DNA from 2 places in the Methyloferula stellata AR4 genome. Region 2 is predicted to be linked to the other one. Evidence: predicted binding sites of a transcription regulator. Region 2 holds the regulator's gene; the other holds the start of a gene.

Region 1 (3,413 bases), 640 kb from region 2:
CCCGATGATCGATTTCACCCGAATGTTTTCGGACAGGCCGTTCACGCCCGGCCGCAGACAGCAAATGCCGCGGATAACGAGATCGATTTTCACGCCGGCCTGGCTTGCCTCGTAAAAAGCATCAATGATTTCCGGATCGACGAGAGCGTTGCATTTGCCCCAAATATTGGCCGGCTTGCCGGCTTTGGCAAAAGCGATTTCCTGGTGGATGTGCGCGAGAAGCTTCTTCTTGAGCGAGATCGGTGAGACGGCCATCCGCTCGAGCCCCGCCGGCTCGGCATAGCCCGTGATGTAATTGAAGATGCGCGACACATCCCGCCCGATGACCGGGTCGGCGGTGAAGAACGAAATATCCGTGTAGATCCGCGCCGTCACCGGATGATAATTGCCGGTGCCGACGTGGCAATAGGTGATCAAAGTGCCGGCTTCGCGGCGCACGACCATCGATAATTTGCCATGCGTCTTGAGCTCGATGAAGCCGAAGACGACTTGCGCGCCGGCACGTTCGAGATCGCGGGCCCAGCGGATATTGGCCTCTTCGTCGAAACGCGCCTTCAATTCGACGAGCGCCGTCACCGATTTGCCGGCCTCCGCCGCCTCGATCAAGGCGCGCACGATCGGACTGTCGGACGAGGTGCGATAAAGCGTCTGCTTGATTGCGACGACATTCGGATCGCGGGCCGCCTGATCCAGGAACTGGACCACGACGTCGAAGGATTCATACGGATGGTGGACGACCAGATCCTTCTGGCGGATCGCCAAAAAACAATCGCCGCCATTATCGCGCACACGTTCCGGAAAGCGCGGATTATAGGGCTTGAACTTCAGCTCCGGGCGGTCGAGCGCGACGACTTCGGTGAGATCGTTCAAGGCGAGCATGCCGTCGAGGACGAAGACCTCCTCCGGCGCGACGTCGAGTTCTTCGGCCACGAAGACCCGCAGCTCGTCCGGCATCATGCTGTCGAACTCGGCCCTGATGACGGAACCGCGCCGGCGCCGCTTCAAAGCGCTTTCGAAAAAGAGCACGAGGTCTTCGGCTTCTTCTTCGACTTCAAGATCACTGTCGCGAATGATCCGGAAGAGCCCCTGCCCGCGCACGAGATAGCCTGGAAACAGGCTCTGAGTGAAAATGCTGATGAGATTTTCAAGCGAGATGAAGCGCTGGCCGCGCTCACCGAGCCCGTCAGGAAGCCGGATGAAGCGGCTGATCTTGGCCGGCAGCCGGATCAAGGCGCGCAAGCTTTTATGTTCGCCCGGTTGCACCAATTCGAGCGCGATCGTCGCCCCGAGATTCGGGATGAAAGGGAAAGGATGCGCCGGATCGACGGCGAGCGGCGTCAAGACCGGAAAAATATAGGCAAGGAAATGCTGTTCGAGCCAAGCCGTCTCGGCCTCGCTGAGGTCCTTCGGGTCGACGATGACAATATTGGCGTCGTTCAGCTCCTGACGCAATTCGCGCCAGCGCCGCTGCTGTTCGGCAGCGAGCAATCCGACGCGGTCGCGGACTTTGGTCAATTGCTCCGGCGGTGTCAGGCCATCCTCGGAGGCCGTGCTGATTCCGGCAAGAACTTGCCCGCGGAGACCGGCCACACGCACCATGAAGAATTCATCGAGATTATTGGCGGAAATCGACAAAAACCGAAGCTGCTCGAGCAAAGGATGATTGCGATTGGACGCTTCTTCAAGGACGCGCCGATTGAATTCGAGCCAGGACAATTCGCGATTGATGAAGCGTTGCGGCGACTGGGCGAGCTCGGCCGGGCGTCCGGCGATATCGCCAAGGTCGTCCATGACCGGAATGGAGGCTGCGGGCGACCCCTCGGTCGAAAGGCCCTGCCCGTCCGCCGGGCGCGCTTCGAGCACAGCGCCCTCCATTTTTGCGTTCCGAGCGGCCTCGGCCAATTTGCGCTCTTCAGCTTGCGCGCTCACACTATGCCTCCTTCGAAATCTCTTGCCGACGCTCGTTGAATTTCGTGACGATAGCATGACTTCAACTCTTTCCCTGTGGCAAATCCGATTGAAATTTATCTGAAATGAAGCCGCTCGATTCTGTCCGGCCGCAATGGACGCAACGACATTCCCGGTGTGCGGCGAGCAGGTTCCAAGAGCACAAGCATGAAAGGGAGAACCGGATGAGGATCTCGCGCTATCTTTTGCCGATCTGTGCCGGTCTCGGCTTTTTTCTGGCCGTGGCGCAGACGGCGAATGCGGCTTCGCTCGAAAACCTCTACCGGACCCTAGCTTCGAAAAACTATGTCGATCTTACCCATAGTTTCGGACCGGATACGCCCGTCTGGGCAGGCTTTCCACAAGCCAAAATGAGCCCCGCCGCCGATCCTAAGACGAAACAGCCCTATACCATTCAAAAGGACGGCTTTCGCGCGACTTTCTACGAAATGGTCGGTCAATATGGCACACATGTCGATCCGCCGGCGCATTTTTCGGAAACTGGCGCCACGATGGACCAGATTCCCTTAAAGGACATGATTCTGCCACTCGTCGTTTTCGATGAGACGCCGCTGCTCGCTCGTGATCCGAACCATGCCTTTTCGCTCGAAGACTTGCGCGCCTGGGAGAAAAAACACGGCCGGGTGCCGAAGGGCGCCTTCGCCGCCTTGCGCACCGATATGTCGAAAGACTGGGACAAAGACCCAGAGCGCTTCAAGCGGTCTGCCTTCCCGGCGTGGTCGCTCGCAGCGGTCAAGTTTCTGGTCGAACAGCGCGGCGTCACGGCGATCGGCCATGAGTCGATGGACAGCGACACGACCGAGAAAATGGAGACCGAGACCTATATTCTGAAAACCGGCCATTACCAGATCGAGGTCATGGACAATCTCGACAAGGTTCCGGCCAAAGGCGCCTTGATCGTGGTGACCTGGCCGAAGGTCAGAAACGGCCTCGGCTTTCCCGCTCGGGCCTTCGCGATTCTGCCGTAAAATCGGTTGTAGGGAGCGCCTATTTTTGTGCCGGTTGGCTTTCGTAGCAGCTATGCGGCAGCGACGGGGCGTGAAACTGCACGGGATCGCCACATTTGTCGCAGGCCGCGACGAGCAGCGTCAGTCCGATCAAAGCGGTGACCCGCAACCCTAAGCTACGCATTGATCGCGTTCCCCGATACTGCTGCAACTTGTGAACGAGGAAATGCCCGCCCATAGATCCAAAACCATCTCGAACGAGGCTATTTTATTGAGCAATTCTTAATAATAATCCGTCACCTTCTCAAGCACCTTTTCTGCTTTCAGTTTTTAAGAGCGAGATCATGCCGGAAGCACGACGGGTCGAGAGGGTCAAAAGCTTTCTACGCGCCCAGATCATCTTCAATCAGCGCATGTCGACGATCGAATGCGTGGTGAAGAATTTTTCGCCGCAGGGCGCGAAGATAGCGCTCGGCGACTCGCTCTCGGTTCCGAGCG
Region 2 (3,413 bases):
CGGCGTTGCGATCGAACTACTCGCTGCGATTCCCTCGATCATTTACGGCCTCTGGGGCCTTTTCATTCTTGCGCCCTTCCTGCAGCAGTATGTCCAGCCAGCCCTCATTTCGCTTTTCGGCAACATCCCGATCCTGTCGACGCTTTTCGCCGGGCCGCCTTATGGAATCGGCATTCTGACGGCCGGCTTCGTTCTGGCCATTATGGTGCTTCCGTTCATCACCTCGATCTCGCGCGATGTTTTCGAGACGGTGCCGCCGGTCTTGAAAGAGGCGGGCTATGGCCTCGGCTGCACCACCTGGGAAGTCTCGCGGAACGTGGTGCTGCCTTACACGGGCGTTGGCGTGATCGGCGGGATCATGCTCGGTCTTGGGCGCGCGCTCGGCGAAACCATGGCGGTCACTTTCGTTATCGGCAATGCGCATCGAATCTCCGGATCCATACTGGCCCCCGGAACGACGATCTCGGCGTCGATCGCCAATGAATTCACCGAGGCCGTCGGCGACCTTTACACGTCGGCTTTGATCGAACTTGGCTTCATTCTGTTCATCATTACCTTCATCGTCTTGGCGATCTCGCGGTTCTTGCTCTTGCGCATCGAACAGAAAAAGGGCGTTTGAACCATGTCCCGTTACGCGCAGCGCCGGCGTCTCAATTTCTTCTCGATCGGCCTTTGCTATGCAGCGGCGGCCTTCGGGCTTGGTTTTCTATTGCTGATCCTCATCGCCCTTGTCGGGAAGGGCGTGCGAGGCTTCTCGCTCGATCTCTTCACGCAGATGACCCCGCCACCCGGAAGCAAGGGCGGTCTCCTCAATGCCATTTATGGCAGTCTCATCATGACCTTCCTCGGTGTCGCCATAGGGACGCCGTTGGGCATGCTGGCCGGCACCTACATGGCCGAATATGGCCGCGGCACGAAACTGACCTTTATCGTGCGCTTCATCAACGACATCCTGCTCAGCGCGCCTTCGATCGTCATTGGCCTTTTCGTTTACGAGATCATGGTCTCGAAAATGGGCCATTTCTCCGGCATCGCCGGCGCCGTCGCCCTTGCGATCATCGTGATACCGGTCGTCGTGCGGACAACCGAAGACATGCTGCTGCTCGTCCCCGCGCAGATGCGGGAGGCGGCGACGGCGCTTGGCCTGCCGCGTTTTCATGTGATCACCAAGATCGCCTATAAGGCCGCGAGCGCCGGCCTCGTGACCGGTATCCTCCTGGCGATCGCCCGCGCCAGCGGCGAGACGGCGCCCTTGCTTTTCACGGCGCTGAACAATCAATTCTTCAGCTCCAACCTCAACGCGCCCATGGCCAGCCTGCCGGTCATTATTTTCCAGTTTGCGTTGAGCCCCTATGCGGACTGGCAGCAACTGGCCTGGTCAGGCGCGCTGATTGTCACCGCCGCTGTTCTTTGTCTTTCCATCGCAGCGCGCGTGCTCGCCCGCAAGGGGGTGGGCGGATGAATGACGGAATGAAAATGCTCGGGTCCTTTAACGCGTCTCATGCGTCGGTCTTATCGCCCTCTGCGCCTGTCTCAGCTTGGAAAGTGACTTCGGCATGAATGATACTCGCACCCGGCAAACGCGCGGGATTTCGTCCGGGGGCGCGCCGCGCGTCCTTGTGGTCGAGGATGAGGCAGCGCTCGGTCTGCTTCTCACCTATAATCTCGAAGCCCAGGGTTTCGACGTCGAATGCGTCGAACGTGGCGACGACGCGGAACTGCGCCTGAGCGAAGCGCCGCCCGATCTCGTCATCCTCGACTGGATGCTGCCGGGCGTTTCGGGGCTCGAAATCTGCCGCCGCCTGCGCGCGCGGGAAAGCACGAGATCGCTGCCGGTCATTATGCTGACCGCACGCGGCGAAGAGGGCGAACGCGTGCGCGGCCTCTCCGTCGGGGCGGATGACTATGTGGTAAAGCCCTTTTCTGTGCCGGAGCTTTTGGCGCGGGTGCGCGCCTTGTTGCGACGGGTGCATCCGGCGCGGATCGCGCCTTTGCTTTCGATCGGCGATTTGGAGCTTGATCGCGGCACGTGGCGGGTGCGCCGCGGCGGCCGCTCGCTTCACATCGGCCCGACGGAATTTCGCCTTCTCGAATGTCTCATGGAGCGGCCTGGGCAGATTTTCTCGCGGGCACAATTGCTCGACAGTGTCTGGGGCCACGCGGCCGAAATCGACGAGCGAACCGTCGATGTTCATGTCGGACGGTTGCGCAAGGCTCTGTCACAGCCGGATGAGGAAGATCCGATCCGTACCGTCCGCGGCGCGGGCTATGGTTTCGATGAAACCTTCGGCAAGGTGAGGAATTAGATTTTTGTAGCTAAAGCGTTCATGATGAGGGGCGGCCCGCGAGTCCTCGAAACGCGCGGCGCCCTGACAGCAGTCACTTCGGATATTGGTCGAGTATATCGGACGACATGACCTTTACGATCATCATGCTCGCAGTCGCGGGGCTTCTGCTCTTCCTCCAATATTTGACGGCCTTTCTGGCCTGGCTGCGTTGTCGTCCGTCGCGCGGCCGGCGCGACGCTCTGGCCTTGGAGAAGGTGGACACGTTTCCAGCGATCAGCCTGGTCCGGCCGCTGTGCGGGCTCGAGAGTTTTTCGGGCGACACGCTGCGCAGTTCTTTCACGTTGAGCTATCCGTCCTACGAACTGCTTTTTTGCGTCGCCGATCCATCGGATCCGATCATCCCTTGGGTGAGAGCGGCCATGCGCACCTATCCCGAGGTGCCGAGCCAGCTCATCATCGGCGACGAGAAGATCAGCATCAATCCAAAGCTGAACAATATGGTGCGCGGCTGGCAGACGGCACGCTTCGACCGGATCGCCTTTATCGACAGCAATGTCCTTCTCGCCCCCGACTTTTTGCAGAGCCTGATTCATGCGCTGCGCGACGATACAGGCGTCGTCTCGGCGCCGCCGATCGGGCTTTCGCCGCGCGGGTTCTGGGCGCATCTCGAATGCGCCTTCCTCAATACCTATGAGGCGCGCTGGCAATATGCGGCGGATGCTTTTGCGATGGGCTTCGCGCAAGGCAAGACCCTGTTTTTCCGCCGCTCCGAATTGGAGAGCGGCTTCATGGAGCTCGCGGATGAACCGGCCGAAGACGCGGCCTCGACCAAAATGGTGCGCCGGCGGGGCCTGAAGGCACGCCTTGCCATGCCTTCGTCGCAGCCACTCGGCGAAAGAAGCGTCAAGGATGTGTGGTCGCGGCAATTGCGCTGGGCGCGGTTGCGGCGCGTGACGTTCCCGATGGAGTTCGTCCCGGAAATTCTGACCGGAGCTGCGGTGCCGCTTCTGGCTTTGGCGCTTGCGGCCTATACGGCGGGTTTTTCGGTACCGCTCGCCGTTCTTCTCTATATTTTGGCGTGGTACGCGCCCGAGATCATCTTGGCGAAGCTCTGTCGCTGGCCGA

What was found. The regulator PhoB, encoded in region 2, activates phosphate uptake and scavenging genes when phosphate is short. The targets are predictions, from matches to a motif close to TGTCATNNANCTGTCAT.
Region 1: the regulator PhoB is predicted to act here: its motif matches at 1,974-1,990, upstream of A3OQ_RS0114155 (RNA degradosome polyphosphate kinase).

What each region holds. Positions count from the first base shown of each region.
Region 1 covers NZ_ARWA01000001.1:2,894,936-2,898,348, reverse strand. The annotation lists gene A3OQ_RS0114155 (RNA degradosome polyphosphate kinase) at 1-1,875, opposite strand, end outside; gene A3OQ_RS0114150 (cyclase family protein) at 2,133-2,936, shown strand; gene A3OQ_RS24705 (hypothetical protein) at 2,956-3,099, opposite strand; gene A3OQ_RS23680 (PilZ domain-containing protein) at 3,260-3,413, shown strand, end outside.
Region 2 covers NZ_ARWA01000001.1:2,250,255-2,253,667, forward strand. The annotation lists gene pstC (phosphate ABC transporter permease subunit PstC) at 1-619, shown strand, start outside; gene pstA (phosphate ABC transporter permease PstA) at 623-1,462, shown strand; gene phoB (phosphate regulon transcriptional regulator PhoB) at 1,557-2,306, shown strand; gene A3OQ_RS0111010 (ceramide glucosyltransferase) at 2,414-3,413, shown strand, end outside.